DNA from 3 places in the Ruegeria sp. O5 genome. Region 3 is predicted to be linked to each of the others. Evidence: riboswitches for the same ligand, from Rfam matches in the RefSeq annotation. Region 3 holds a riboswitch; each other region holds the start of a gene.

Region 1 (10,107 bases), on a different contig from region 3:
AAACTGGCTTTCTTTGATATCGCAGACAAAGCGGTCGATGCGCGTGATTGCTTCCGCGGTGCTGGTGGCCTGGTTCAGGCCCAGATCGTGCTCCAGCCCAATGGCTTGCGCCTCATCCCGGATATCTTCCTGCAACCGGTCACGGCGTCTGGGGTCAAGGCCGTCCGCGTTTGAGAACTCGTCCAGCAGGGCTTCCAGTCGCACCATCCGGTCAGGCGTTCCGCTTTCTTTCATGGGGGGCGGGATGTGGCCCAGGGTCACCGCGCCGATCCGGCGCTTGGCCTGCGCGGCCTCACCTGGGTCGTTGACGATGAACGGGTAGATCACCGGCAGGTCACGGATCAGCGCCTCGGGCCAGCAGTCTGCTGATAGGGCGACCGATTTGCCGGGCAGCCATTCCAGTGTGCCATGCGCACCGATATGGATCAGCGCGTCCGCGCCAAGACCTTTGCGCAGCCACAAATAGAAGGCGACATAACTGTGGCGCGGGGTGCGCAAGAGGTCATGATAGTCGTCATCCCGCAGCTCAGGTGTTCCGCGTTCTGGTTGCAGTGCGACCAGTGCCTTGCCGCGTCGCAAAGCCGTGAAGTGAAACGCGCCATGAGCGAAAGTTGGGTCTTGCTCGGGATTGCCCCATACGGTGTGCAGATCGGTGCGCAGGATCTGGGGCAATTCTGCGAGTGCACTCAGATAATCCTCAAGCGGCCACGATATCCGGGCCTCCAAGAGTGTGTCGGCAATTGGTTCGCCAGCTGCTGTGTCGTAGCCTTCACCGCAAAGATCAGACAACATCGCCTCAGCCGAGGCCAGTGCGTCGAGACCGACCGCATGGGCCATTTGCCAGTCTTTGCCCGGATATGTGGACAGTACCAATGCGGGAATCTGATCTGCCTTTGGTTTGTCATTCAGGGCAAGCCAGCCCGATACCCGGTCGATGATCGCCTCGATCCGGTCCGGCTCGGCCCGATGCGCAAAACGCGAGTATTCCAGATGCGGATCGCGCTTGCCCGGCTCTTTGAAAGAGACAACGCCTGCCGATATTCGCCCGTCCACTTCGGGCAATACCACGTGCATGGCGAGGTCGGCGGGTGACAGGCCGCGTTCCGCCTCGGCCCAGGCCTTGCGTCGCGAGGTGGCGAGGGCGACCTGAAACACCGGCACATCCGCTGCGTCCAGAGGCGACGTGCCGGATGCGCCCTTGCCCGAGAATGAAGTGGCGTTGATGATCGCCGATGGTCTCAGGGCAACGACCTGTTCCCTGAGCCAGTCGGCAGCGACCGGGGCCTTGAGTGACGGGGCAAACAGACCCACCGCCTGGAGCCCGCGGGCGCGCAGGCTGCGGATCAGGGCCGCGACCGGGGCGGTGTCTGCGGATGTCAGATATGCGCGGTAGAAGGTGACAAGGATGCGTTTCGCATCGTTATCGAACGCGGAATCCACCGGGACGACACCCTGATCCGGGCACCACGCACCGCATTCGGGCAGGGTTTTTGCGCCTATCACTGGCCCGGCATAAAGCCCTGCTGCCAGCGCCATCTGGGCCAATGCGGCCTGCGCGGCGACTTCGCCGCCGGTGTCACACAGATGTGCCAGCCGCCTCAGGGTCGAGAGGGGCAGGGTCGAATACTCATCCAACCGAGTGTCTTCGCGCCCATCCGCCGGTAAAACGGCCAGAGCGATGCCTTTGGCCTGCGCCAGTGCCAGAACCTGTTGCAATCCGTAAGACCAATAGGGCACGCCACCGATCAGACGGATCAGGATGCCCTTTGCGCCTTCAAGTGTCTGTTCGACATAGGTATCGACGGACAGAGGGTGCTTCAGCGCCGCAAGATTGGCCAGCCGCATCGTGGGCATCCGCCCCTCAGGCCCGCCGCCGCGATGCCAGCCCGCCGCGAAAGCGCCCAGGTCACTGTCGGAAAAGGACAGCACAACCAGATCACCCGGGCTTTGGCCCAGATCGGTTGGGGTCTCGGTTTCCTCGAGCCCGTGGCTTTCGCGAAAGACGACGTGCATGACTTACTCGGCAACCTCGGTCACACCCACGAGGATATCACGGATTTCGGCTTCTTTGATGTCGTCATGCTCGGCAATCACGACCAGGCGCGAGCGGCGCTCTTCACCGGGCTCCCACGGGCGGTCGTATTGGTGACGAACCCGCGCGCCGACAGCCTGAACCAGCAGGCGCATCGGTTTGCCAGCGACGGCGGCATAGCCTTTGACGCGCAGGATATTCAGCTCAGTCGCAAGACGTTCGATTCTGGCTACCAGTTCCGCAGGGTCGGTCTGTTCCGGCAACTCGACGATGATGCTCTCGAAATCGTCATGCTCATGATCGTGATGGCCATCGTGATGTGACGGGCGCGCGTCCATGTCATCTTCGACGGCAGCCTCAAGGCCAAGCACGACACGTACGTCGACGACACCCTCGGCGACCTCGACAACGGGAAGCGGCCGCGGTGCCTCGGCGGCGATGATCTGTTTGGCTTTCGCGACACCTTCGGGACCTGCTAGATCGGGCTTGGTCAGCAGGATGATATCCGCGCACGAGATTTGATCTTCGAACACCTCGGACAAGGGTGTTTCGTGATCGATCGAGTCATCAGCCAGCCGTTGGGCATCCACCGCTTCAACGTTCGGAGCAAAGCGACCGGCGGCCACAGCCTCGGCATCGGCCAGCGCAATCACGCCATCAACGGTGATTTTCGAACGGATATCAGGCCAATCAAATGCTTTCAGCAGCGGTTTGGGCAGTGCAAGGCCGGATGTTTCGATCAGGATGTGATCCGGGCGCGGTTCCAGCGCCATCAGCGCCTCGATGGTCGGGATGAAATCATCAGCCACGGTGCAGCAAATGCAGCCGTTTGCCAGTTCCATGATGTTTTCCGCAGGGCAATCCGGTATCGCGCAGGATTTTAGAATGTCACCATCAACACCCACATCGCCAAACTCGTTAACAACAATCGCAAGACGCTTTCCCTGCGGGTTCTGCATCAGATGACGCACCAGCGTGGTTTTGCCCGAGCCCAGAAAGCCGGTGATCACGGTGACGGGAAGTTTTTCTAGGTTCGACATGATCTCAGCCTCCAATCGGGGGAATGCGCGAGGCGCAGTTTTTGCGGAAATGTTCAGGACGGTCGCGCCACTTCACCAGACCATCGTCTGTGGCCAGATACTTGGTCACACCATCGATGATGACATCGACGTGATCGATTTCGTTCAGGTTCTCGTAAACAAAGGTCCAGCGATCCGGCCCGCCCCGAAGAACGATGGAACAGCCCTGATCGCAGTTCGAAAGGCATTCGACAGGTTTCAGAATGATGCCATCTGGCAGGGCAGCCTGTTCCAAGGCCTTGTGCAACAATGTGCCGGGACGCTCAGCGTCATCCTCGACGGGCAGACCCCGGCGGCAAGTCGTGCAGACCAGTAGTTCTACCGGTGCGGTCTCGGTCATGTCTCTCATCCCCCCAAATCCTCTTCGCGGGGGACGGGGTTTCATGCGGGCACCACGTCTGCACATGGACCCGACACCGGAACACCCCGCCCGGTTTCAACTTCGGGTGTTGGCAGGTCTCCCGGCTTGCGGATGCCAGAGCGGTTGCTCTGTCGGATGTCCCGCCTTCCCGGCACAGGCCAGTGGCATTGGGCATCCTCTCCGGTCACGGTCGCGGGGGCGGCTGCGTTTGGCGGATGAACCGTTGACGCATTCCCTTTTCATCGGCTGTTGCCGACACCAACGTCCGGGACATGCGGCACCGCCGGCCCGCTTGTCAAGCGGTTCGCGCGCAACAAATAAGCCAAGGTGAAAAAAGCGACCTGTAGGCGTCGTTCGGCGGCATGAAGTGCGTGTTCGGTATGTGGTCGCATGACGGGAAAACGACGAACTTGGAGATGCGTCATATGAAAGTGGGATTTATCGGTCTGGGTAACGTTGGCGGCAAGCTTTCGGGATCCCTTTTGCGCAATGGCATTGACCTGACTGTGCATGACCTGAACGCAGATCTGGTGGCCGAATTTGTCGCCAAAGGCGCAAAGGCGGCAGAAGGGCCCGCCCAGCTGATGCGCGATTGCGATGCGGTGATCACCTGTCTGCCGTCTCCGGCAGCATCGGACGCAGTCATGAAGGAGATGTTGCCCGAAGTGGGCCCCGGCAAGATCTGGATGGAGATGTCGACCACAGACGAAGCCGAAGTCAAACGCCTCGGTGCCGAAGTCATTTCACGCGGCGGTGCAGCTGTGGATTGCCCGGTTTCTGGCGGGTGCCACCGTGCCGCGACGGGCAATATCTCGATCTTTGCGGGCTGTGACCGGGAAACGTTTGAACGAATTCTGCCGTTCCTGACGACAATGGGCCGCCGGGTTTTGCACACCGGCGAGCTGGGCTCGGCCTCGGTGCTGAAAGTGATGACCAACTATCTTGCCACTGCCAACCTGATTACCTGCGCCGAAGCACTGGTTACAGCAAAGGCTGCGGGGATGGATCTGAACACGACCTATGAGGCGATCAAAATCTCGTCCGGCACATCCTTCGTGCACGAAACCGAAAGTCAGGTCATCCTGAACGGGTCGCGCGATATTTCCTTCACCATGGATCTGGTGAAGAAGGATATCGGTTTGTTTCAGGAGGTCGCCGACCGCGCCGGGGTGCCGCTGGAAATAAACCCGGTGATGATCAACATCTTTAACGATGGTATCGCACGATATGGCGAACGCGAGCTTTCACCAAATATTATCAAACGGCTGGAAGAGGCAACCGGCCTGGATATCACCGCCCCGGGCTTTCCAGCCGAAATGACGGATGATGAACCGGAAGAGCCGGGATACGAGGTTGTGCCACAAGGGCGCGCCTGAGGGTAAGGCAAACACCAGACTACATCGCGCCCCGTGAACGAGCAGGGGTAGGCAGGTGTTCCGAAAAAACACGCCATATCTGGCCCGCAGTTCGACAGAATCGCGGGCCATGAACGTCTGAAAATACCAAGCGTCACACGCGCGTACTGCGGGGCCAAGTCAGCGATTAGGATGTAGTTGGAGGCGAGTACCGGAATCGAACCGGTGTACACGGATTTGCAATCCGCTGCGTCACCACTCCGCCAACTCGCCTTTTCAAGTAAAATCAAATACTTGCCGTGGTGTGACTGGGTTTTTAACAGCTTTCCTCTGGGGCGTCCAGTGGATTGCGCGCGAAATTGCCGGCAAGATCGAAATTTGCCGACGTCCACGCCCAAGGAGGTGATCAAGATTCAGGTTGCGGCAACAGGGGCGTTGCTGGAAGGTTCAGGATATGGCACAAGCCCGACATCTTTGGGAATGAGACGAGATATCCAATGACTGACTTCGCAGCCCGGCGCCGCACAATGGTTGATACACAGATCCGCCCCTCTGACGTCACCAAGTTCCCGATCATTGAGGCGATGCTGAGTGTTCCGCGGGAAAGCTTCGTGCCCGATTCTCAGCGCGAGGCGGCCTATGTGGACGGCCTGATTGATCTGGGTGACGGGCGCAGCATGCTGGAGCCGCGAACCCTGGCTAAAATGCTGGACGTGCTGAACATATCCAAGGATGAGATGGTCCTCGATATCGCTCCGGCAATGGGATATTCCACGGCTGTCACCGCGCGGATGGCTGAGTTGGTTGTGGGTGTTGAAAGCGACGAAACCCTTGCAGCCGAGGCGCAAAGCCTCTTGGCCGAAGCTGACGTGCACAACGCTATTATCCACGTCGGCGCGCTGGAGCAGGGTGTGGCAGAACACGGCCCCTATGATGCGATCATGGTGCAGGGCGGTGTCGAGCAGGTGCCCAATGCCCTGTTGGATCAACTCAAGGATCACGGTCGGATCGTGTGTCTGTTTGTCAACGGCAACCTGGGTACAGTTCGGATTGGTCGAAAAACCGGGGGCCGCGTCAGTTGGCGTGATGTGTTCAATGCCAATGCGCCGGTTCTGGAAGGTTTTTCGGCAGAGTGTGCATTTTCGCTATAGTCCGCCGATAGATTTTTCTATCACCTTGATTAGTTGAAAAGAAGGCCGCAAACTGCCTGTAGGGCAGTGTAATTTCGTTTGAGAGGATTTTGGTATGCGTGGTTCGGCGACAGGTAAGCTGGTCAGGGCGTTTGCTGTGACCGCAGGACTTGCCATGAGCGTGATGCCAGGGCGTGCAGCGTGGGCAGACAACATAACGGATGCGTTCATCGGCGCGTATAACACCAGTGGTTTGCTTGAGCAGAACCGGGCGTTGCTGCGAGCGGCGGATGAAGATGTGGCCATTGCGCTTTCCGCGTTGCGGCCAATCATCAACTGGACCGTGCAGGTCAGCCAGGATTACACCCGTTCGCGGGTCAATAACGTCGTGACGACAAACGAGCCGTCGCGGTTCTTTTCGGGCCTGACGCTGAGCCAGCTTTTGTATGATGGCGGCGCGTCGGTGCTGGGCAAGCAGTCGGCGCAGGAAACGGTGCTATCGACCCGGCAAACCCTGATCGATATCGAACAACAGGTTCTTATCCGCGCAGCAAATGCCTATCTGGGCGTCCTGTTGCAAGAAGAGACCGTGGCGATCCGCCAGAACAACGTGGATGTGTCGGCAGAGGAACTTAGGGCGTCGAATGACCGCTTCGAAGTGGGCGAAGTAACCCGGACGGACGTCGCATTGTCCGAAGCGCAGCTGGCAAGCTCTCAGGCGGATCTGGCTGTGGCACGCGGTGAATTGAGCATTGCGCAGGCCGAATACGTGAACGCGGTCGGAAAGGCACCGGGGCGAACGGCTGGTCAGCCGAGCCTGCCCAATCTGCCGCGTTCCGAAGCTGAAGCTGTGAACCTGGCGCAACGCAACCACCCGGCCATTCTGTCGGCGCAGCATCAGGTCAGGGCGTTTGATCTGGTCGTGCAGCAGCAACGGGCAAACCTTGGGCCGAATGTCAGCCTGAATGCCGATGCTGGCGTGTCCGAGCGTTATGACAACAATGACTATGTGAACGACGCCACCGTGTCGCTGAACTTCACACAACCCATCTACGCGGGTGGCCGGTTGGCGGCAAATGTCCGCCGCGCAATGGCCAGCCGGGATGCCTCGCGCGCGAATCTTCTGAACGTTCAAAAGAACATCACGCAGGGTGTGACCGACCGTTATGCGGCGTTTCAGGCGGCCAGCGCCAGTCTGAGGGCGTCAACCGAGCGCGTTAACGCCTCGCAGGTGGCGTTTGATGGCATCCGGGAAGAAGCAACTCTGGGCGCGCGAACAACTCTGGATGTATTGAATGCGCAGCAGGATTTGCTGGATGCACAGCTGGCAGAAGTCGCTTCGCGCACCGAACGGTCACGGGCTGCCTATCAGTTGTTGCAGGCGCAGGGCCTTCTGACAGCCGAGCGTCTTGGGCTGGCGGTGCAAATCTATGATCCGACTTTGTATTACAATCTGGTCAAAAATGCGCCGGCACAGGTCAGCAAGCAAAGCAAGGATCTGGATCGCGTTCTCAAAGCATTGCGCCGGGACTGATCGCCAATACTATCTGTTGTGAGGCGCGGATTGTTTGGCTACACTCGATCCAAGGATAGAGCGGTAGAGAACAATGTCTGATAATGTCGTGAAAGCAGGGATCGAAGACGTTCTGTCTTCGGTCAAACGTCTGGTCAGTGAAGACAGTCGTGATAAAACCGTCGCGGATCAAACGACTAAGGCACGCAAGCCGGGGCGGCTGGTGCTTACAGATGCTTTGCGGATCAGCACACCAGATCAATTGGGGGTGATTCCCGCTAAAGCTGTATCAGAAGCCGAAGTTTCAGATGCTGCGAAGCCGATGTTGCTGCGCACCTGCGACATCGTTCAGACGGGTCAACCCGCGAACGCCGACCGGGACAAGCCAGAAACAGCCGAGACGAAACGCGCCGCGGCGGATGATGCAACAAGCAGCCTGAGTGCAAAGATCGAAGCGCTGGAAGCGGCCATTGCGCAAACAGAAGATCAGTGGGAACCGGACGGTGACAGCCAGGATGCATATTCGGGCACACCGTCTCACGCGCTGCCATGGGATGTCGAAGAAGAATTTGCCGCTGCGATGTCGATTGATGCTGCCGGTGGTGACGAACCAGAGGCGGTTCAGCAGGACGAAGGTGCACCTTATCAGGCGGAATTCATCCGGTCGTCTCAGGCTGTTGTGTCTGATGCTGATGCCGAAGAACCTGATTCCGACGAAAACGTCAGGACGATCGACATGGATGAAGACGCTCTGCGCACCCTGATCGCAGAGGTTGTCCGCGCCGAGCTGCAAGGAACGATGGGTGAGCGGATTACACGAAATGTGCGCAAGATGGTCAGGCGAGAGATCGCCCGCGCTCTTGCGGCTCAGGATCTGGAGTAACTCTCAGCCACGGTGCGGGGGCTGCGCGAGGCTGAGCAGCAGGTCAAGGTCCATGTGGCGCTCCAGATGATCGGCCAGATCGTCCAGCGCCTGCTCGACGCCGTCCTCATAGGACAGGTCCGAGGTCACGCCTAACGCTAACAAATACCGCGCCCGGAATGCGTCGGACGAAAAGATACCGTGCAGATAGCTTCCCTTGATCCGCCCGTTTGCGCTGGCCGCGCCTTCAGGGCGGCCTTCGACCTCAAGCCATGCATTGGTGCAATCCGGCCCGTTTGTGTGGCCCATGTGGATTTCGTATCCGGTGACTGGCTCTCGGTCCGGCAACGCATGGGCCGTACGCAGGACAACTTGCTTTTGTCCTCCCATGACTGTGTCCACATCCAGCAACCCCAACCCGTCGACCTTACCCGGTCGACCGTCTACGCCATCGGGGTCGGAAATGGTCTTGCCCAGCATCTGAAAGCCACCACAGAGACCCAGCACATGCCCGCCGCGCCGAACATGACCGTACAGGTCGATGTCCCAGCCTTGTGCACGGAAATAGGCCAGATCTCCGATGGTGGATTTGCTGCCCGGTAGCAAAACCAGATCGGCATCGCCCGGCAATGCGCGTCCGGCCGGAATGATCTCGACACTCATACCGGGTTCGGCCGACAATGGATCAAGGTCGTCGAAATTCGCCATCCGTTCAAGCTGTGGCACAACAACCTTGCAGGTGCCGCCTGTGTGAGAACGGATGTCCATCATATCTTCGGCCGGTAGCTTCCAGGCGTCATGAAACCATGGCACGACCCCCAGACAGGGCCACCCAGTACGAGAGGCAACATCATCGCGCCCTTCGTCAAAAAGGGACACATCGCCCTTGAACCGATTGACGGCGAAGCCCCGAATTCGCGCAAGATCGCCGTCGTCCAGAACCGCCTGAGTGCCAACGATCTGTGCGATCACACCGCCGCGGTGAATGTCGCCGACAAGTATTACAGGTATGTTCGCAGCGCAGGCAAAGCCCATATTGGCGATGTCACCCTTGCGCAGGTTTGTTTCGGCCGGGCTGCCCGCCCCTTCGATCAGAACCAGATCCGCGTCGTTGCACAGCCGGTCAAAGCTTTCCAGTGCGGCGCTTAGCAGTCTGGATTTATCCTTGCGGTAATCACCGGCTTTCATGGTGCCCGCGCGCTGCCCCTGAACAATGATCTGCGCGCCGGTATCAGTTTCAGGTTTTAACAATACAGGGTTCATATCCGTATGCGTCGCCCGCCTTGCCGCCCGTGCCTGAAGGGCCTGTGCGCGACCGATTTCCCCACCGTTTTCTGTAACAGCAGCATTGTTCGACATGTTCTGCGGTTTGAAGGGCGCAACCCGAAGACCCCGCCGTGTAAAAGCCCGCGCAAGCCCCGCCACCAGAACGGATTTTCCGACATTGCTGCCGGTGCCTTGAATCATGATGGCGCGAACCATGGATTGTCTCCTACCTGTCAAGGCGCAGATGACCTGATTTGGGCGGGCAGGGGAAGCCCCGAACTCATCCTGACGCCCGGGATCGTGGTGGGATACGCATAGAAAAACGCGCTCTGATGGCAGAGCGCGTTTTTTCTGAGTTGAAACAGCCTTGGATCAGGCAGCTTCAGCCTGCTGAGCGGCATTGCGACGCTCGCTTTCTTCACGCGACAGCGCGACCGAGGTCCGCACGCCACGGCCAACGAACTCCATCAGTCCGCTGACAACCCGCTCGTTCGGGTCGATTCCCGCGC
Region 2 (10,107 bases), on a different contig from region 3:
GGTGAAAAAGCAGGTGAGTTCGACTATTACGTCCTGTCGCTTAGCTGGTCGCCCAATTGGTGCGCCCGTGAAGGGGACGCGCGCGGGTCAGACCAATGTGACGACCGGCACGACCACGGATGGATCCTGCACGGGCTCTGGCCGCAATTTCATCAGGGCTGGCCATCCTTCTGCCGCTCGCCCGAGGCGCCGCCAACACGCCGCATGACGCGGGAAATGGAAGATATTCAGGGTAGTGCGGGCCTTGCATGGCATCAGTGGAAGAAACACGGCACCTGTTCGGGGCTATCTGCGCCCGACTATTTCGCCCTGTCCCGGCGTGCCTATGATGCTGTCGAACGCCCGCAGGTCTTCCGCAAACTGGACGCATCCGTCAAACTGCCGGCTTCGGTGGTCGAGGATGCGTTTTTGAAAGCCAATCCAGAGCTGGAGCGCGATATGATCACGGTCACCTGCAAACAGGGCTATATCGAAGAGGTCCGCCTATGCCTGTCGCGCGACCTTGATCCGGTGCCATGCGGCCGCGATGTGATCCGCGACTGCACTGCCAAGGACGCGCTGTTCGATCCGATTCGTTAAAGCTTTTTGTTCTGGCAGTCCCGCGCATAGTCCAGCGCCTTGGCGGTGCCTTTCAGATCAATCGCCATCACCACCTCGCCTGCGGGATTGTAAACCGTCATCGTCTTGTTCTGGGCAATCGCGGTGACGAAATTCCGGTCGGTAAAAAACACCGTCGCACCGGGCACTTTGCGTTCATTGAACCCGATAGCGGTTGCGTCAAAGCTCTTGCCGTCCAGTTCGAACCGGATGGGATAGCTTTTCCCCTGTTCAATATTGCCCCAGGCCTTGTTGTAAACGGCAAAATACCCGCGATTGTCCAACGCGTCATAGCCCAGCCGCACGACCGAGAGGTCCTGATAGACCGTCTGGATCAGGCACCCGTTCCCAAGCGCGGGGTCCATCATAATGTTCCAGCCTTCGACGAAGCCCTTGTCGACCAGTTCCTGCGACAGGGCAGCGGTTGCGGTGAAGGCGGCGAAGGTAAAGGCGAGAAGGCGGGTCAAGTTAAGCACTCCCAACTAAAAAATGTGGTTGGCTGTATCTAACTGTAACTCGGTTTCAGGCAAACAGTATTCTCTGAAACCTAGTCCAGATGCTTCAGCAGTCTCAAAGTACGACAGTTTTGCGCGGCAACTATGCTACAGTGATTGCGTTCAAGAATGTGAGAAACGCTATGACTGCCAACAAAGCGCAGGCGGATTACTGGAGTTCAGCTCCGGGACTTCAGTGGATCAGGTTCGAAGAAGAACTGGACGCTGTTTTTGAAGCGGTGGACCAAGAACTCATCCGGCGAGCGGGTGATATCCATGATGCGGATGTACTTGATGTTGGTTGCGGAACCGGCGCCACGAGCCGTGCTTTTGCGAAAAAGCTGACCCCAAATGGAACACTGACGGCGCTGGATATTTCCAAACCGCTCTTGGAGCACGCTCAAAAGAAAGCTGGAAAACTTACTGTAAAATCAAAGTATTTTTTGATGGACGCGCAACAAGGTGCGATCCCAAGCGCGCCATTTGATCTTGTGATTTCGCGCTTTGGCGTCATGTTCTTTTCCGATCCGAACGCTGCGTTTGCCAATATACGAAAGCACATGCGGGCGCGGGGGCGTTTGATTGTAGCGGCTTGGGCTCCAATGGCAATAAACCCTTGGTTCGATGCTCCGTGCAAAGCGGCAGTTTCACGTTTGGGTCCACCTGATCCTGCTGATCCCAACGCACCGGGACCGCTGGGTTTTCAGGATATCGATTACGTTGTCGATGTGTTGAAAAAAGCAGGATTCAGAAATGTGACAGGAGAAGTTTCGGCGATCACACTAAAACATCAAGGACCGCTCAAAAAAGTTGCTGACTTGGCTTCCAACATAGGACCAGCAGCGCGAATTCTAAAAAAGTATTGTGGAACGGATGCGGATGTCGCGGCAATACAAGAAGCCGTTATGGAAAAATTCAGGGTATTCGAGAAGCCGGAGGGCGTGGGTATTCCCGCAAAGTTAAACTTTTTTGAAGCAGTTAACCCTGGATAAGCTTACAAAAGACAGCCAGGAGACAGACACGTACAGCTGGTGTAACACCCCACGTCAGTCTACAATTCCTTACGCGCCCTGAGCGCCGCCGTGATCGTCCCGTCATCCAGATAATCCAACTCTCCGCCGATGGGCACGCCTTGCGCCAGTGAGGTCAGGCGCACCTGGCCTTCCAGCTGATCCGCGATGTAATGGGCGGTGGTCTGGCCGTCGACGGTGGCGTTCAGGGCAAGGATCACTTCGGTGATCCCTTCGGCCAGGACCCGATCCCTGAGGCGGGGAATGCGCAGCTCGTCCGGGCCGACCCCGTCCAGTGCAGACAGCGTGCCACCCAGCACGTGATAGCGGCCCTTGAAGACCCCTGACCGCTCCATCGCCCAGAGGTCGGCGACGTCTTCGACCACGCAGAGTTCGCCGGTCGCTCGGGCCTCGCTATTGCATATGTCACAGATATCCGTGGTGCCCACATTGCCGCAATTCAGGCATTCGCGGGCGGTGACGGCCACTTGCTGCATGGCGTCTGACAGGGGCGTCAGCAGCAGAGCGCGTTTGCGGATCAGGTGCAGCACCGCGCGGCGGGCCGAGCGCGGGCCCAGCCCCGGCAGTTTGGCCATCAGGTCGATCAGATTGTCGATTTCGCTGTTCGTGCCCATGGCCTGTCCTGCTTTGCGCCGGAGGAAGCCTCCGGCGGGAGTATTTGGGAAAAGATGAAGCTCAGAACGGTAGCTTGATGTCTTTGGGCAGGCCCATGCTTTCGGTCAGCTTGCCCATCTCTTCCTGTGAACGTTCGGCGGCTTTGGCCTGAGCGTCCTTGATGGCAGCCAGGATCAGGTCTTCGACCACTTCCTTGTCATCGCCGTTGAAGATGGACGGGTCGATGTCCAGCCCCTTGAGTTCACCCTTGGCTGTGGCCGTTGCCTTGACCAGCCCTGCACCGGATTCGCCGACAACCATCATGTTGTTCAGCTCTTCCTGCATTTCGGTCATCTTGGTTTGCAGGTCTTGTGCGGATTTCATCATCTTGGCCATGTCGCCCAGTCCGCCAAGCCCGCCGAGTCCTTTCAGCATCAGTCGTCTCCTGTGTTTCTGTTTGGTTCTAAATACGGACCGCAGGCAGGTGGCACAAGAGGTCTCCCGCCTGTCCAGATCAGAGCGTCGCGGACCGATCATTTATGCGCCTGCAATCCCTCCCTCAGTTGCATGGTGGAGGGGCGTGAGTATGCCGGTTTCTTGAAACTTGGACCCGCGGGCTCAGGGGCTAGTCCTCTTCGAACGGGTCCCATTCCTCTTCGACTTCGGGAAGGGCTTCGGTCACAACCTTGGCGGCGCGCTGTTCAGGTGTTTCGATCCGAATGATCTTTGCCTTGGGGAATTGCGTCAGCACGGCCTGAACCAGCGGGTGTTCTTCGGCCTCGGCTTTCAGGGCCAGTTCGGCCCGGTCCCGCACTTCCGCGATGGTCGCGGCATCCCCGTCCGAGACAATGGAGACGGCCCACCGATTGCCGGTCCAGCGTTGCAGGGCAGAGCCCAATCGCGACGCCAGATCCGACGGTGCCTGAGGTGTCTGGGTGAATTCGATCCGGCCAGGCTGGTACGACACAAGGCGCACGCCGCTTTCCACCTCGACAAGCAGTTTCACATCGCGGTTTGTGCGGATCAGTTCCACCACATGCCCGAAGGTTGGATAGCGGGCCAGGGCCGTCTGTGCATCCTGCGCCAGCGCGGCAACCGGTGCGCCACCCGCGCCGCGCGGGGGCGATGTATAGGCAGGCGGCGGGGTCGCGTTGGATTGCGTTGCCACAGTGGCCTGCCGGGACAGTGACATGCCCCCGCCCGGCCCGCCGGGAGGCGAAGGTGGGACGTCTTGCAGCCGTTTGATCAGCTCTTCGGGGCTGGGCAAATCGGCGACATGCGTCAGTCGGATAACAGCCATTTCGGCGGCCATCATCGCGTTGGGCGCGGCAGAGACTTCCTCCAGCGCCTTCAGCAGCATTTGCCACATCCGGGTCAGAACCCGCATCGGCAAGGCCTCGGCCATGTGCTGGCCCCGTGTGCGTTCGTCGGGGGAAACTGTCGGGTCTTCGGCCGCGTCAGGTGTGATCTTTACGACAGACACCCAATGCGTGATTTCGGCCAGATCGCGCAGCACGGCCAGAGGATCTGCACCTTCCGCATATTGACCGCTCAGTTCAGTGAGCGCCCCTGCCGCGTCACCACGCAGGATCATGTCCATCAGGTCCAGAACCCGTCCACGATCGGCCAGACCCAGCATCGCACGGACCTGATCCGCCGTCGTCTCACCGGCTCCGTGCGAGATTGCCTGATCCAGCAGTGAGGTCGCGTCGCGGGCCGATCCTTCTGCGGCGCGGGTGATCAACGCCAGCGCATCGTCGGCGATCTGCGCGCTCTCCGCCCCGGCGATCTTGCGCAGCAGGCCGATCATGTCTTCGGGCTCGATCCGGCGCAGGTCAAAGCGCTGACACCGCGACAGAACCGTGACCGGCACTTTGCGAATCTCGGTGGTCGCGAAGATGAATTTCACATGTGCGGGCGGTTCCTCGAGCGTCTTGAGCAGCGCGTTGAATGCGCTGGTCGAGAGCATGTGAACCTCGTCGATGATGTAGATCTTGTAGCGTGCACTGGCGGCGCGATAGCGGACACTGTCGATGATCTCGCGGATATCGTTGACGCCGGTACGGCTGGCCGCATCCATTTCCATCACATCGACATGGCGACCTTCCATGATTGCGACGCAATGCTCGCACTGACCGCAAGGCTCGGTTGTCGGCCCTCCGGTTCCATCCGGCCCGATGCAGTTCATGCCTTTGGCGATGATCCGCGCCGTGGTGGTTTTTCCCGTTCCGCGAATGCCGGTCATGATAAAGGCCTGCGCAATCCGGTCGGCCTCGAAGGCGTTTTTTAGGGTGCGCACCATAGCATCTTGACCCACCAGGTCGGCAAAGGTTTCCGGGCGGTATTTGCGGGCGAGAACCTGATAGGCGGGGCTGGGCGTGTCTGTCATGTCTTCTCGCTCGGATTCGGTGCTTCGGCACAGCGTAGTGGCGGCGGCAGTCCGCGTCCACTGTGGGGCGCGATGATTTTTTGTTTCAGAAACGGGCTGGTTTCCAACTAAACTGGTCCAGCGGATTTAATGACTCATTTCTTAAAGAGTATCTTGGGGGAGGACGCACTTCATGTCGCAGCTGGTCATTTTTGCTCTGCAGGTCGGAGGCGGAACGCTTGCCCTTACTTCAATGCCCGGGCGTGGCGGGGATTACGTCGGCGATCTGGATATGATTGCGGCTTGGAAACCGGGCCTTGTGATTTCAATGACGACGGATGTTGAAATGCTTCAGGATGGCGCGCAGCACTTTGGCAGCGACATCCAAAGCCGTGCCAGCCGGTGGGTTCACCTGCCGATCGAAGATTTTGGAGCACCGACGCAGGCGGTTCAGAAGGCCTGGCCAGAGGTCAGCGCCACGGCCCGACATGCGCTGTCGGGCGGTGGCCGGGTTCTTGTGCATTGCCGTGGGGGGTGCGGCAGATCCGGGATGATTGTTCTGCGACTGATGGTTGAATGCGGTGAACGCGCCAGCGACGCACTGGACCGCCTGCGGGCCGTGCGCCCCTGCGCTGTCGAAACCGATGCGCAGCTGGCCTGGGCGTCCCGGATCACCCCGGCACAGGTGGAAGTGGGATCAAGCTGACAGCTGCTGGGGTGCGTAGCCGGTTTTCCGGGGCCGGATCGTTGAAACCTCGATCATGGCGCAAGGCGGGTTCGCGACAATGCCCGAGGGCAGCGTGCTGAATGTAGGTCCGAAGATCAAATCGGCATAGGCATCAAGGTCCCGAATTGCCGTATCAGGGTGCGCCCCGCAGAAAACGCGAACGCTGTCGGATCGCGCTCGGATCGTTGCCATGCACCCTTCCGCGCAATGTGACAGCGCGCTGTTGCCTTCAAATTCGAAATCTTCGCTGGTGGCCGAAACCGCCTGCGCCATGGCTTCGGAAATCGAGCGGGCCAGTCGCGCCAAAGCCGGGCAGGTATTGCCCGTCCGCTGGCACACAGTTGCGCTGTATTCGTGTGACTTTGTCTTCCAGATCATCCTGCGCCCTCCGCGCGTGGTGGGCTGGATATTGGGGCAGGTGGGACAGCATCTCGCTGTCAGGACCTGCCCGGACACCCCGCCCGAGTTTCGGTTTCAGTTCCGATGGCAGGTCTCCTGACTTGCGGGTCATTGCTCTGCCGACCTTCCCAGCCCGTGGGCCAGTGGTATTTCGGCATTACTTACCGCTTACAGTTGCGGGGGCAGTCGCGGACTTGGTTGATATCTGTGTGACCAGACAAACCGCACCGTGTTCCCTTTTCATCCCGACCTCTTGTGGGGGCCGGAAACCATCACACAACCGCTAGCGCCTGATCGCGTTCCGAGTCAAGCCGATCTTTAGGCCGGACGTTTGGTCATGCTGGATGCGGTTTACCTTCCGGCTTAGTGTCGTCGGCATCGAAGGCAGGCAAACCGATTTTTTCAGCGAAAGCCGGGGATCATGTTGGATACGGAACAGACAGTGTTGATCGAAGATTTCCGCTTTCCGTCCGGGTCTGTGACCTTGTCGGCGCGGCTGTACCGGCCAGTGGGTGAGCCGGACACGGTTATCGTGCTGAACAGTGCCACGGGTGTGCCGCGTGACTATTATCAACACTTCGCACGATGGCTTGCTACCGAGCGGGGGATAGCTTGCCTGACCTATGACTATCGGGACTACGGGCTTTCTTTGGTCGGCCGCCTGAAAGACGCAACTGCAACTATGGCGGATTGGGCGTTGATCGATATGCCTGCGGCGCGGGCCGAGATGCGCAGGCGGTTTCCTAAGGCGCAGCAGTGGACCATCGGCCATTCGGTCGGTGCGATGCTGGGGCCAGTGCAGCCGGATATCGACCAGATCGACCGCATGATCGGTGTGTGTTCGGGGCTGGTGACTTTGAAAGATCACCCATGGCCCTATCGGGGGTTGGCAGGGCTGTTCTGGTATGGCCATGCACCGTTGATGGTACGGGCGCTTGGGTATCTGCCCGGCAAAGCAATCGGGTTTGGTTCGGACCTGCCCGCCTCGGTCTACTGGCAATGGCGCAAATGGTGTACAGCTCCTCTTAGCTACGTTCCCGAGATCGGGCAGAATTTGCCTGATGCGCATTGGGGCAGTTCTGGAACACCTGTGGATCTGTTCACCTTCGAAGATGACCAGATGGCTCCGCCCGAGGCAGTTTGGCGCCTTGCCGATCTGTACGGCCCCGAGGCCAGACGCCACCTTCTGAAGCCTGCCGAATTCGGACTGCCGGAAATAGGCCATATCGGAGCATTTGCCCGTCGCAATGCAGCGGTCTGGCCGCGCCTGATCGCCTGATCAGACGCGACGCAGGTTTTCCTAACACCTTGCGGTTATGGCCGTTTGCGAAGCTTCTTGTCCTGCATGACACCGCGCACCATCTTGCCGAACGCCTTGTCCCGCGCCCGCGATTGGGCAACGGTTTCCGAGTTTCGCTGATCTTCGCGCCGCAGCTTGCGCCAACGGTCCAGCCGGGTCGGGTCAAGTACGCCTTCGCCGATTGCGTTCTGCACGGCACAGCCGGGCTCGGTCTCGTGCTGACAATCCGAAAAGCGACAGCTTTGGCCAAGCTCCGTGATGTCCGAGAACACGTTGTCGATCCCGTCCTGAGCGTCCAGCAAACGCAATGCGCGCATTCCCGGCGTGTCGATCAGCCAGCCACCGTTACCCATCCTGTGCAACGCGCGCACCGTTGTCGTGTGTCTGCCCCGCGCGTCGTCTTCGCGAATTCCAGACGTGGCGAGGTTTTGATCCGTCATGGCGTTACTGAGCGTCGTTTTACCCACGCCCGACGACCCGACCAGCGCGCCGGTCTGGCCTTTGGGGCACCATGCCAGAACCTTTTCGACATCTGCCGGGTCCAGCGCATTGACCGCCAGCACCGACAGAAAAGGGTCCAGAGATTGCACTTGTCCCGAGAAACTGCCGGGGTCATCCGACTGGTCAGCTTTCGTCAGGACAACGACCGGATAACATCCGGCCTGATGCGCCAGCGCCAGATAACGTTCCAGTCGGGGAAGGTTGAAGTCCGCATTGCACGAGCTGACGATGAACAAAACATCGACATTGGCGGCAATCAGTTGGGTTGCGGCACCTGTACCGGCAGCTCTGCGTTGCAGCAGGCTGCGCCGGTCCAGAAGGTGGCGCACGCGGTATTCGGCGTCCGCAAGAACCCAATCCCCGACGGCATATGAACCGGTCGGATTATCCGGTGTCAGCAAAGGGATTTCACCATTCGGGCTCAGCCCGATCAGACGGTCCCGATGAACCGATGCGATACGAAAGGGCGTGTCAGAAGGAAAAGCCGCGTGTTGCGCGGCAAAGTGAGAGGACCATCCCAGGTCCGAAAGCGTATAAGACATTTATCTGCCTGTTTTCAGAAACAGCAATGCCAACGGATGGCAATCGCGCATCCGCAGGTCGTGTGTTCAGGCAGTCCGGTGATTCCGGTGAATCAGAACCAGTCTGCCCGAAGGGTTTTCACTACAATCATAAAGCCCTCCTGCGGCTGTGGTTCACGAAGTGAGAGGTTGGACATCGACCCAAGCGGGGCTCGTTGTGGCTGCTTCCTTCCGGACCTGACCAGGTTGGCGAGGCGCTCGCCCGCGCCAACCTCTCGAGTCCGGATATAGGGAAGGCATCGGGAAAAGACAACCCATCAGAGCGTCAGGCGAATGCGTTCAAATCCCCTGCCATCCGAGCCCAGCGACACGGGATCGAACCTGTGCAACTCATCCAGATATTTCAGGGCACCCGGACCTGTACGAAGAATTGTTGTCACGCCCCGTTGCGGCATCAGCGAGAACGGGTAGGGCTGCGTGGCGATTGGATCGGGCGGAAGGTGCTGCGCCAGGTAATCCTGCACAAGGTCCTTGATGCTCAGCGGTGGCAGGCTGATCAGATCAGACGTTGTCGCATGCGGAAAATGCCCGCCTCCGCTGGCGCGGTAATTGTTCAGCGCCATAACGAACATCTGCTCCGGTCGTACGGGACGGCCTGCATATGTCAGATCGCTGATCCGCTTTTGGTCGGGGCGGATTATTTTCCCCTGCGCATCGTAACGAGGCGGCCGCGTGGGATCGATCTGATAAGACAGTCCAAACACGATGTCGAAATTGTATCCGGCCCGTTCAGGGTTGATCAGCTCGGGTTCGGAACCGGGCTTTAACTGGTTGAATACGCTGGCCGACATCTCCAACCAGTCCAGCAAATGCGCGCCGCTGATCCGGATTGCACGCAACTCGTTGGGAAACACATGCAGATCCGCGACATGGCGCAAACATATTTCTCCGGCGGGTACCTCGGTATAATGGCGCGGGCCTGAGCGTCCGCCGGATTTGGCGGGCGAAACAACCGACAAAATCGGCAGATCGGCCAGGTCTGGTCCCTGCAAAAACGGGCGCAGTGCGGCGGCTTGCGCCGCAGCTACGAGGGTCAGCCCGCGATCCGGCGCACAGCAACTGAAATAGCTGTGCAATGTATCCGGGATATGTGCCACCGGTGCGGCAACGGATTGACGGGTCATACGATGTGCCACCTCACACAAGCCCGCAATTTCACTGTCTTCCCCGACGGCTGTGCCGTTGCTGATAACCGGTCGCAGTTCGACGCGGTAATCCCGGATTTGCACTTTGCCGTCCGGCCCGGCGGTCACGGCCAAATCGATAACCCCCAGGTAAGAGCCCGCTGATCCCGGCATGACAACGGGTGTTCCATGTACCAGCCCCGTCAGGTGATCGACCATCGGGGTATTGGCATGGCCCTCTCCTGGAAGTGTCAGGTGAGTGTGCCCGGCCACAATGGCATCGATGCCTTTGATCGCGGCCAAGGGTATCACGGCGTTTTCCATCCCTGCCACCGGTTCGTTGCCCCCAAGGCCGGAATGAGCAAGCGCCACGATGATATCACACCCCTCG
Region 3 (10,107 bases):
AAGAAGCATCAAACCCTGCATACCATCGCGCCGGAACCGCAAGGACATCATCCCACATGACACAAAGATTTATCGAATCCGCCACAAGATTGAGAACATGTTTGGGCGGCTTAAAGACTGGCGTAGGGTCGCGACCCGTTATGACAGATGCCCTGTAATCTTCATGTCGGCCATTGCGCTCGCGGCAACCGTATTGTTTTGGTTATGAGTCCAGAGCCTAAGCAATCGCTCATTGCTTCAATCGGCGACGACTGTTTCCAGCCCAAACCGGACATTCAACCCAGGACTTTGCAATTCCGGCTTGGCGGGCTTTTTGGTCGAAGAAATTTCTTGCACCAAGGTGCTGAGCCCAAAAAGTTAACAAATCAGACCGTTCCTCTAAGCCGATGTTTTTCCTATGGTTGGTAAGAAGTACCAAGTCGGGAGGTCTTAATGAACAAGCTTATCTCAGTAACGGGTGCCGTCTGCTTTGCTTTCACTGGAGCTTGGGCCGACGAACATACCCCGCCCAACATTCTTGTCATCATGGCAGATGACGTAGGTTGGGCGAGCGTCGGCGTTTACCACGGAGGTGTCAAAAGCATCGAGACGCCGAACTTGGATCGCCTCTCCTCTGAGGGTGCTCGTCTCACAGATTATTATGCCGAGCCAAGTTGTACTGCCGGTCGATCAGCTTTCATGACCGGACAATTGCCAATACGGACTGGTATGCACACGGTTGGACTGCCGGGAGATCCGGTAGGTTTAAACCCAGATGACCCAACGCTTCCGATGTTCCTGAAAAAGTTGGGGTATACGACGGGGCAGTTCGGAAAAAACCATCTAGGCGACCTCAATGAGTTCCTACCGACTGCAAAAGGTTTCGACGAGTATTGGGGTTGGCTCTATCACTTGAATGCTATGGAATATACGTCTGATCCGGATTGGCCAGACGACCCAGAATTCAACGCGCAATTTGCGCCTCGCAACATCATTCATTCATTTGCAACAGAGGAGGTAGACGAAACAGTCGACCCGCGATTTGGAAAAGTCGGGAAGCAGCGCATTATTGATGACGGGCCTGCGCCTCCTGAGCGCCAAAAGACTTTGGATGACGAAGTGACATCTTACACGAAAGACTTCATTTCTCGTGCAGTAGAGTCGGACACTCCGTTTTTTGTCTGGATGGCTCCAGCCCGTGCACACGTCTGGACCCACCTCAGCCCCGAATACGAAGCTATGTTGGGCAATGGGCGCGGACTTCAGGATGTTGTCATGAAGGAGTTGGACAACAACGTTGGTAACGTTCTCAGCCACCTTGAGGATCTGGGAGTCGCCGATAATACCATAGTGATGTTCACCGCAGACAATGGCCCGGAAACACTGACGTGGCCTGATGGTGGTACGACACCGTTTCATGGGGAAAAGGGTACTACTTGGGAAGGTGGCTTTAGAGTTCCTGCGATTATTCGCTGGCCGGGCAAAATTCCAGAAGGTCAAGTCTTGAATGGCATCTTCAGCGGAATGGACTGGATGCCAACATTTGTAGCTGCGGCTGGAGGTCCGACAGATCTAAGAGAAAAGCTCCTAGAGGGATATGAAGGCTATAAAGTGCATCTCGATGGCTACAACCAACTAACTTACCTGACAGGTGAGGATAAAGAGAGCAATCGCCGCGAGCTGATCTACTATCAGGGTACGGACCTCCAAGCAGTACGCTACAACGATTGGAAAGCGCACTTTGTCGTTCAAAACCATGGCTGGTCAGGCCCGAAGGAAGAGTTGGTCGCCCCCTTGCTTTTCAACCTTCGCCGCGATCCTTATGAGAAAGCTGCGGATGAAAGCGGGATGTACGTCCGCTGGATGGGCGAGAAAATGTGGGCATTCGGTCCAGCCGCCCGTCTAGTGCAGGCACATCTCGCTACTTTCGAGGAGTTCCCTCCGCGCGGGAAGCCGGTCGCCAATCAAGACCATGTTGAAGAACAGACATCAACCGAAGGCGGCATCTCTCAGTAGAGGAAGCGAGGCAACCAATACGCCTTTCCCACCGCAGCGTGGGCATCCGGCTCGGATCATCGGATGCCCAAAATAACCGACTAGGAATTTCGCAAAAAGCGAAACCTCTACGAGAAGGAGTCCTCCATGAGTGCTAGATTAGTCCTTCTGCTTGCTGCCGTCGGCCTCGTGCCAATTGCGTTATCATACGGTCTGATGCCCGGCCGTTCGATCCCAGTTTTGCTGAGATTTCCGGTGGAAGGGACGAACCAAACCCACGTGTTCCGAGCGATTATGGGTCTTTACCTGGCAAACGCTCTGTTTTGGTTGGCGGCTGCTTCGAAACCAGAGTTACAACGCCCCGCGCTGTGGGTTCTATTTTTGTTTATGTCAGGACTGGCCGTTGGGCGCATACTAAGCATCCTTATCGATGGAGTTCCGAACGGGGTACTTCTCTTTTATCTTGCAGCCGAGATAGCTTTTGCAGCTCTGGCGGCGGTTTCTCTGAAAAAAGTACGAGGAAACAGGAAGTGGTAAAATGGTGAGGTCTGGCTTTGTTTTCTCGATGATCGCAACTTTATCAGTTTCGGCATCCGCTTTTGCACAATCTTCATCTGTCCAGACCGCGGTGGACGAAAACTTCTTAGAGCTTGAGACTGCCGTTTCCGAAGCGGGAGCTGCTCCAATCGCATCGATAGATCACGCGCGCCTGGCCAAGGCCGAAGGCGTCGAAATGCCAGCATCTCGTGTACTCGTTTTCTCTGATCCAGAGGTAAACACACCTATACTGGAGGAGAACGTACGTGCAGGTCTGGACCTTCCTTTTCGCGTTCTTTCATTCGATCAGGATGGTCGACCGCAGATCGAATACACAGACTCTCAGTTTCTCAAAGTTCGGCATGGTCTAATCAATACCCAAGCGTTGAATGCATTTGAGAACAAGTTGCTCGAAGTCCTGAACGACTTGGATGCAGCACCAGCGCCGACCAAAGGATTAGTTGCAAACCATGGCATCATCGAATTGCGATCTGAGCTCAGCGTTCCAGAGGCAGTGGAACGTGTCAGGACAGCTGTGATGGGACAGGACGATACAGTCTGGTTTGGGGAGATCGATTTTGCGGCCGAAGCGTCCCAACTGGGGACGGAGCTGCCGGATGCTGTTCTCTTGCTATTCGGCGGACCAGCGCCCGGTGGTGTGGCTATGGCGGACTTTCCGGCAATTGGTTTGGATGCCTTTTGCCAAAAACTATTGGTTTACGCGAATGAAGAAGGCGGCTCCGTAGTCATTTTCAATGACATCGCTGCTTTGGCGGAGTTGCACTACGGTTCTTCAGCCGAACCTCATCACGGTTTGAACAAACGGCTGACGGAGACATTTCGCAAGGCAATTGAGTAGCCGCTGTTAGGAAAACGCAAAAAACCTTTGCCGATTGGCCATCTTTTCGTCGTCCGCTTTGGGTTGATTTCAGCGGTTCTCAACGCAACAGGCCTACCACGCTTTGGGCCGTTCGTTAAACTTTGCAAAGGCCGCTTTCTGCGCATCGCTGACGTAGTACAGTCGGGATGCTGCGCGGCAGAGAAGCGAAGCTTTGCCCGATAAAGCGGAAGTTGACCCGAGCCATCTCAACATCCGATTTCGGTGCAGTGGGTAGCTCTCGAAAAAGTCTTCGAGGTGCGATGCTCGCCGAAGCCCGTCAAATTTGCGATGGACTAGTGTTGTTTCAATATTTGCGGCATGGGCCGGCACTTCTAGTGGTCTTGGTCTTTGTTCTACTTTTGCACGCTTATGCCTCCTGATTTTGGTCTTGCACGCTTATGCTTCACGCGTTGCACAGTTATGGTGTTTCATCAAATTTGTCTCTCTTTAAGCTATTGTTTTTAAGAGATTTTTTTGCACAACCTATGCGAGAAAATACTGATTCGTGCACGCTTATGCTCAATTTGCACTAATATCACACACTATGAATCTAGGTCCGGATTTTGGCGCGTTCTCAGCGGCTTTTCTGATATCAGCGCCATGTTGAGACGCGCAGGTGCATGCTCTTGCGAGAAAATAGGAAAGACCCCGGAGTTTTTTCTTGCCGCAGGGTAAGTGTTAAGGTACCCGCGTTTTACCGGTCCCGATGTGGCTAAGAGGGAATCCGAGGTGCCTTTTGGTGCCAACCGGAACTGCCCCCGCAACTGTAGGCGGCGAGCGCTGTCCATTTCCGTCACTGGGCCATTTTGGTCTGGGAAGACAGGACAGACAAAGACCCGTCAGTCAGGAGACCTGCCGGTATGAAACCGAAACACACCGGGCGGGGTTGTCCGGGGAGGTTGCCGAAGAAACGCGCCGGGCGGTCTATTTTCTACCCTGCGCTCACGGCAGGCAGTAAAGCGTCTGTTGCTTCGGTAAATGCCCATTCACCCGTTCTCTGGTCATTGACACATGGAGATCGATTGTCATGTTTCTACGCACTGGCCTGATTGGCCTTTCCTTGCTGGCTACCAGCGCTGCCGCCGAAGGAAACTTTCCCCTAACTATCGAAAACTGCGGTCACTCGGTCACGTTTGACGCGCCAGTGACGTCGTCAGTCACGGTCGGCCAAGCCGCGACCGAGGTGCTTTATGCGCTGGGTCTGGGCGAGCAGGTTCTTGGAACCTCGGTCTGGTTCAACGAGGTGCTGCCTGAATATGCCGAGGTGAATGCCAAGGTAGAGCGTCTGGCAGACAATGATCCCAGCTTTGAAAGCGTTGTTGCCAAGCGGCCGGGACTGGTCGCAGCGCAATATGAGTGGCATGTCGGACCCGAGGGCATCGTCGCCACGCGTGAGCAATTTCACGAACTGGGCATTCCAACGTACGTAATGCCTGCAGATTGCATCGGCAAAGACAATACAGTCGGCGGCGATGGCACCCGCCTGCAAGCGTTCTCGACCGATACGCTGTATCAGGGTATCGAAGAACTGGCGGCAGCCTTTGATGTATCCGAACGCGGCACGGACCTGGTTGCCGAGTACAAGGCCCGCGAAGCCGCAGCCGTCGCCAAGGCGCAAACCGTGAAGCTGGACGATGTGTCAGCCGTATTCTGGTTTTCCTCTCCTGAAATGGAAAGCGACCCGTTTGTGGCCGGACAGAAAGGCGCACCGGGATACATGATGAGTAAATTGGGTATCCGCAACGTCGTCGAGACGGATGAAGAATGGCCAACAGTGGGCTGGGAAACCATTGCCAAGGCCAATCCGACGGTGATTGTTATCGCCAAGATGGACCGCCGTCGCTTTGCTGCGGACGACTACCTGAAAAAGCTGGAGTTCCTGCGCACTGATCCGGTGACCAGCCAGATGGATGCGGTCAAGAATGACCGGATCGTCATTATGGATGCGCAGGCCATGGACGCCACCATCCGCGCAATCCCGGCGCTGGAGGATCTGGCCGAGAAGCTGGATACCATCGGAAACAACCTGTGAACGAGGCCGCCGCAATCTTACGGCAGGGTTTCAAGGCTGCGTGCCTTACCGTGCCATTGTTGATTGCGGCGGTTCTTGCGGGCGCGATGATCGGGGAAACCTCTCTGTCGCCCGATTTGGTTCTCTCCGTTCTGGCCAACAAGCTGGCCGGAGCGGACTTTCCTGTCGACCCAATTGATCAGGGTATTATCTGGAGCTACCGGATTCCTCGCGCTCTGGTCGCTGCGTCCTGCGGTGCCGGTCTGGCTGTCGCAGGGGTCGTGTTGCAGGCTTTGCTGCGAAACCCGTTGGCCGACCCTTACATTTTGGGCATTTCTGCCGGGGCCTCGACGGGTGCCGTGGCTGTAACCATCGCTGGTTTGGGTGGGGGGGCTTTGTCGCTGTCTTTTGGCGCGTTCAATGGCGCGCTTTTGGCTTTTGGTTTTGTCGCGTTGCTGGCCCGAGCCGCTGGCGCAGGGGGCGGACGGGTTGCGACGGCACAGATCGTCCTGGCGGGAATTGCCGGGTCTCAGTTGTTCAATGCGCTGACGGCCTTCATCATCGCCAAATCCGCCAATGCCGATCAGGCGCGCGGGATCATGTTCTGGCTGATGGGAAACCTCAGCGGCGTGCGCTGGCCGGATGTGTATCTGGCCATTCCGGTGGCCCTTGTCGGTTGGCTCATTTGCCGCTTTCACGCCAGAGCACTGGACGCCTTTATTTTCGGCTCTGATTCAGCGGCCTCCCTGGGCATATCGGTACGTCGGGTGCAGGCAACCCTGATCTTTGCGACCGCGCTCACGACAGCTGTCATGGTTTCTATCGTCGGATCCATTGGCTTTGTCGGGCTGGTCATCCCTCATGCTGCCCGGTTCCTTGTGGGACCGGGGCATCGCAGGCTTATCCCAACCTCCGCCTTGATCGGAGCGGTCTTCCTGATCGGCGCAGATATCGTGTCGCGCATCATCATCCCGGGTCAGGTTCTGCCGATTGGGGTGGTCACCGCTCTGATCGGTGCGCCTGCCTTTGCCGTAATTTTGGTGCGCGGCCAGAGGAGCGCCCGATGAAGATCGAGGCGCAAAACCTGACATATTCCGTTCGCGGCAAGACTTTGCTGTCAGACGTATCCTTTGTCGTGGAGCCCGGCGAAACACTTGCTTTGGTCGGACCTAACGGTTCGGGAAAATCAACGCTGATGCGCCTGCTGGCGGGGTTGGTACGTCCGGTTTCAGGAAAAGTCGTCATAGCGGGTCATCCCGTTTCGCATTTGTCGCGCAGACAAATTGCCCAACGGATTGCCATCGTTGAACAACAGGCTGATACGGCCGAACGCGTGACTGCACGATCCGTGGTCGAACTGGGCCGCACGCCCTGGCTGTCGGCCTTACGGCCGTGGCGCGCCGAGGACACCTGGCAAGTCGACAAAGCCCTGCAAACCGTGGAAATGGCCGATATGGCACACAGAGAATGGGCGACATTGTCGGGAGGAGAGCGCCAGCGACTGCACATCGCACGCGCTTTGGCTCAGCAACCGGGACTCTTGCTTTTGGACGAACCGACCAACCATCTGGACATTCATCACCAACTGTCGATCCTGAACTGTGTTCGAATTCTAAAAGTGACGACAGTGATGGCGCTGCACGATCTGAATCAGGCGATGGCCTGTGACCGGGTGGCTGTTTTGTCAAAAGGGCGGCTGGTCTCTCTTGGCCCGCCCGAACATGCCCTGTCTTTGGAAACCGTTTCAGAAGTTTTCGGTGTCAAAGCACAGTGGGGGTATAGTGCCGGCGGGACAGAACGATTTCTGTCCTATCATCTGGACTGACGGATTCCGATCGCTTCTGGTCGTACAGGATATCAGTGTCGTCAGCGCAGCATGTCAGATACGTACAATCTACGGCCTCAAAGCCATATTCCAACGGCGCGCAATCTTGACTTGGGTTTCCTCACAACCCGTCAAGTTGCCCGTCGAATGCTGTCTTGATTCTGACCTGGATTGGATTCGTTCGTATTTTTGCCTTCAAAGATGATCAGCAGGCGCGTTGTCCGAGCGTGGGTCGACCAAACCTCAATGATATGTTCACTACTTGTTTTGAACCGTGAAACAGATTCCTTTTGGAAACCTCTGAGGCCTGACACAAATCACGACACGCCATCAGGTTGAACAGATTGCGGCGACCGCATGTCGATATTGCAGATTACCCACAATCAAAGCCTCAATCTGAGCCTTAAATTAACGGTAGATTAACGAAACAGGGCACAACAAATCTCTGGATGACAAGTTCTTGATATACTTATGCCTATATCGAGATTTATTGGTGGGTAATCCTGCCGGTCTGTTGACTAGTCCAGTTTTTAACGAGGGGGTATCCCGGCAGGATCAGGGGGTGCCAGATCAGGCCAGTTCGAGGCCAACAGATCGCGGCACCCCCGCCGGTAAGCGCGAACCAGCAACCCATCTTTTTCAGTTGATCTTGTTGCGTTGCGCGTGCGGCGTGATGCCGAAACTGGATCTGTACACCCTAGAGAAATGACCCGGATTTTCGAAGCCGCAGGCCACGGCGACTTCGGTGACCGACGCCTCGGTTTGCAAAAGCAGCTTCCGGGCCCGTTCCAGCCGCATTTCCATAAAGTACCTTTTAGGGGAAGTGTTTAAGTATTTGCCAAACAACCGTTCAAGTTGACGGGTGGAAATACCCAATTTGTCTGCAATGAAGGATGGGGAAACTGGGGTTTCCAGGCTGTCCTGCATAATGTCTATCGCCTTTGCCAGATGGGCATTGCGCATTCCATTGCGCGATTGCAGCGAAACGCGCTGCTTGGCGGTCGCATTACGCACCGTGTTATAGACCATTTGATCCGCAACATCGGTGGCCAGCTCTTCGCCATGGTCGCGTTCAATCAGATGCAGCATCAGGTCTGCGGTCGCGGTCCCACCTGATGCGGTAATGTGTTTTTCGTCGGCGACAAAGACGCTGCGCACCAGATTGATATCCGGAAAGGCTTCCATGAACGCGTCGTGGTATTCCCAATGGATCGCCGCCTGCATACCATTGAGGAACCCGGCCTCGGCCAGCAGCCACGCGCCGGAACACAATGCCCCGATCCGCGTTCCACGCGCTCGTTCGCGCCGCAGTGTGGCCAGAAGGGAACGGGTCACGTGGTCACGCATGTGAATGCCCGACAAAACAAAGAGCTGATCGCACTTGGACAGTTCCTCAAGTCCGGAATGCACAAGGGTGACGGACCCATTGGAAGACACGGCCTGCTCGCCCTGTTCGGATACAAATGACCAGCGATACAGCTCTTCGCCACTTACAAGGTTGGCGATTCTCAGCGGCTCGACCGCACAGGAAAAGGCGAGGTGCGAAAACTCCTCGACCAGGATGAAGGCGAAGTGCTGCGTCTGAGGCATGAGCAGGACCATTTCCAAACTGGGCCGACGCCCGAACGTGAGTCTATTTTGCAGACATCCATGCTGCACGAGATTTTTTTGTATACAAGTTGTATTTTTTAGAAATACAAAACTGTGACCTCCGCGATTCGAACGCGGCGGCCACAGGACATAGTGAGGCCAAAGGATGAAAGACGAAGCCAAGTCGCGCAAAAATGCGCTCAGAGAACACCTGAAGATGTCCATCCTGACGCTGCGCCTTCGTCCAGGTGACGATCTGGATGAGGCGCATCTGTCCGATGAATTCGGCCTGTCGCGCACGCCTCTGCGCGAAGTGTTTCGTCAACTGGCTGGCGAAGGCTATCTGGATCTGCGAAAAAACCGCAGTGCCCGTGTTTCGGAAATGTCCTACACCACACTGCGCGATTTCTTCCTTGCCGCGCCGATGGTTTACGGGGCCATCCTGCGTCTGGCGGCAGTGAACGCGACTAACGCGCAAATCGAAGAACTGAAAGCGGCTCAGCAAGCATTCAAAGCTGCCCTTCGTTCAGGGTCGGCCGAAGATCGCGCACTTGCCAACAACCGTTTTCATGACGTGACCGGAGAGATGTCCGGCAATGTCTACCTGCTGCCGTCATTCAACCGGCTGCTGATCGATCATGCACGGATTGGCATGACATTCTACCGGCCACAGACAGTTGAAATGTCCGAAAACCTGTCGCTGGCCAGCCAACAGCATGACGCGATCATCGCAGCCATCGAGGCACGCGATGAAGCCGCGGCGGCGAAACTGGCCGAGGATCACTGGAACCTGTCCCGGGATCAGATCGGGATGTTCGTGATGCCTGACGCGCTGGATGTGCCGATGGGTATCCCACCATTTTCGAAACCCGCATGAGGACGGAATGAACCCGATTTTCAAGTTTGAAGGGATATATACCCCTGTGGTCACCCCCTATCACGACGATGGCAGCGTGAACTGGGACGCCCTGTCCGACGTGATCGAATACCTGATCGAAAATAGTGTGCACGGCCTGATTTCCGGCGGATCCACAGGTGAGAATTATGCCCAGACCGTGGCGGAGCGGCTGGAACTGGCCAAATTCACGCATCAGCGCCTGAAAGGGCGGTTGCCCTTGGTGGTTGGCACGGGCGCGATGCTGACTTCGGACTCAATTGCGTTGGCCGCGGGCGCGCGCGACATCGGCGCGGACGCCATCCTATTGGCCAGCCCGCCCTACTCGGTGCCGACGGATCGCGAAAACGCGCTGAATGCACTGGCCATCGACAAGGCCGCCGACCTGCCGGTGA

The links. Region 3 has a riboswitch for cobalamin ahead of ACR0M3_RS10045 (ABC transporter substrate-binding protein). Riboswitches for the same ligand answer to the same signal wherever they lie in the genome.
Region 1: it holds a riboswitch for cobalamin, as region 3 does, so the genes downstream of both, ACR0M3_RS04200 (DUF1636 family protein) here and ACR0M3_RS10045 (ABC transporter substrate-binding protein) in region 3, are expected to answer to the same signal.
Region 2: it holds a riboswitch for cobalamin, as region 3 does, so the genes downstream of both, ACR0M3_RS16960 (hypothetical protein) here and ACR0M3_RS10045 (ABC transporter substrate-binding protein) in region 3, are expected to answer to the same signal.

Annotation. Positions count from the first base shown of each region.
Region 1 is NZ_JBQERN010000001.1:833,734-843,840, reverse strand. Features, by position in the region: gene cobN (cobaltochelatase subunit CobN) at 1-2,013, opposite strand, end outside; gene cobW (cobalamin biosynthesis protein CobW) at 2,017-3,072, opposite strand; gene ACR0M3_RS04200 (DUF1636 family protein) at 3,077-3,451, opposite strand; cobalamin riboswitch at 3,546-3,750, opposite strand; gene ACR0M3_RS04195 (NAD(P)-dependent oxidoreductase) at 3,853-4,848, shown strand; tRNA gene ACR0M3_RS04190 (tRNA-Cys) at 5,027-5,100, opposite strand; gene ACR0M3_RS04185 (protein-L-isoaspartate O-methyltransferase family protein) at 5,325-5,978, shown strand; gene ACR0M3_RS04180 (TolC family outer membrane protein) at 6,073-7,491, shown strand; gene ACR0M3_RS04175 (hypothetical protein) at 7,565-8,353, shown strand; gene ACR0M3_RS04170 (cobyric acid synthase) at 8,357-9,814, opposite strand; gene ACR0M3_RS04165 (DUF6280 family protein) at 9,971-10,107, opposite strand, start outside.
Region 2 is NZ_JBQERN010000018.1:4,575-14,681, forward strand. Features, by position in the region: gene ACR0M3_RS16925 (ribonuclease T2 family protein) at 1-579, shown strand, start outside; gene ACR0M3_RS16930 (hypothetical protein) at 576-1,064, opposite strand; gene ACR0M3_RS16935 (class I SAM-dependent methyltransferase) at 1,235-2,083, shown strand; gene recR (recombination mediator RecR) at 2,143-2,736, opposite strand; gene ACR0M3_RS16945 (YbaB/EbfC family nucleoid-associated protein) at 2,798-3,151, opposite strand; gene ACR0M3_RS16950 (DNA polymerase III subunit gamma/tau) at 3,342-5,105, opposite strand; gene ACR0M3_RS16955 (protein-tyrosine phosphatase family protein) at 5,278-5,790, shown strand; gene ACR0M3_RS16960 (hypothetical protein) at 5,782-6,189, opposite strand; cobalamin riboswitch at 6,280-6,498, opposite strand; gene ACR0M3_RS16965 (alpha/beta hydrolase family protein) at 6,632-7,489, shown strand; gene rsgA (ribosome small subunit-dependent GTPase A) at 7,525-8,553, opposite strand; RNA gene ffs (signal recognition particle sRNA small type) at 8,712-8,810, opposite strand; gene ACR0M3_RS16980 (bifunctional 2',3'-cyclic-nucleotide 2'-phosphodiesterase/3'-nucleotidase) at 8,850-10,107, opposite strand, start outside.
Region 3 is NZ_JBQERN010000006.1:7,290-17,396, forward strand. Features, by position in the region: partial or broken gene ACR0M3_RS10025 (IS5 family transposase) at 1-208, shown strand, start outside; gene ACR0M3_RS10030 (arylsulfatase) at 433-1,995, shown strand; gene ACR0M3_RS10035 (DUF4345 domain-containing protein) at 2,122-2,511, shown strand; gene ACR0M3_RS10040 (DUF302 domain-containing protein) at 2,513-3,370, shown strand; cobalamin riboswitch at 4,073-4,265, shown strand; gene ACR0M3_RS10045 (ABC transporter substrate-binding protein) at 4,419-5,423, shown strand; gene ACR0M3_RS10050 (FecCD family ABC transporter permease) at 5,420-6,469, shown strand; partial or broken gene ACR0M3_RS10055 (ABC transporter ATP-binding protein) at 6,466-6,975, shown strand; gene ACR0M3_RS10060 (GlxA family transcriptional regulator) at 7,867-8,817, opposite strand; gene ACR0M3_RS10065 (GntR family transcriptional regulator) at 8,984-9,694, shown strand; gene ACR0M3_RS10070 (dihydrodipicolinate synthase family protein) at 9,702-10,107, shown strand, end outside.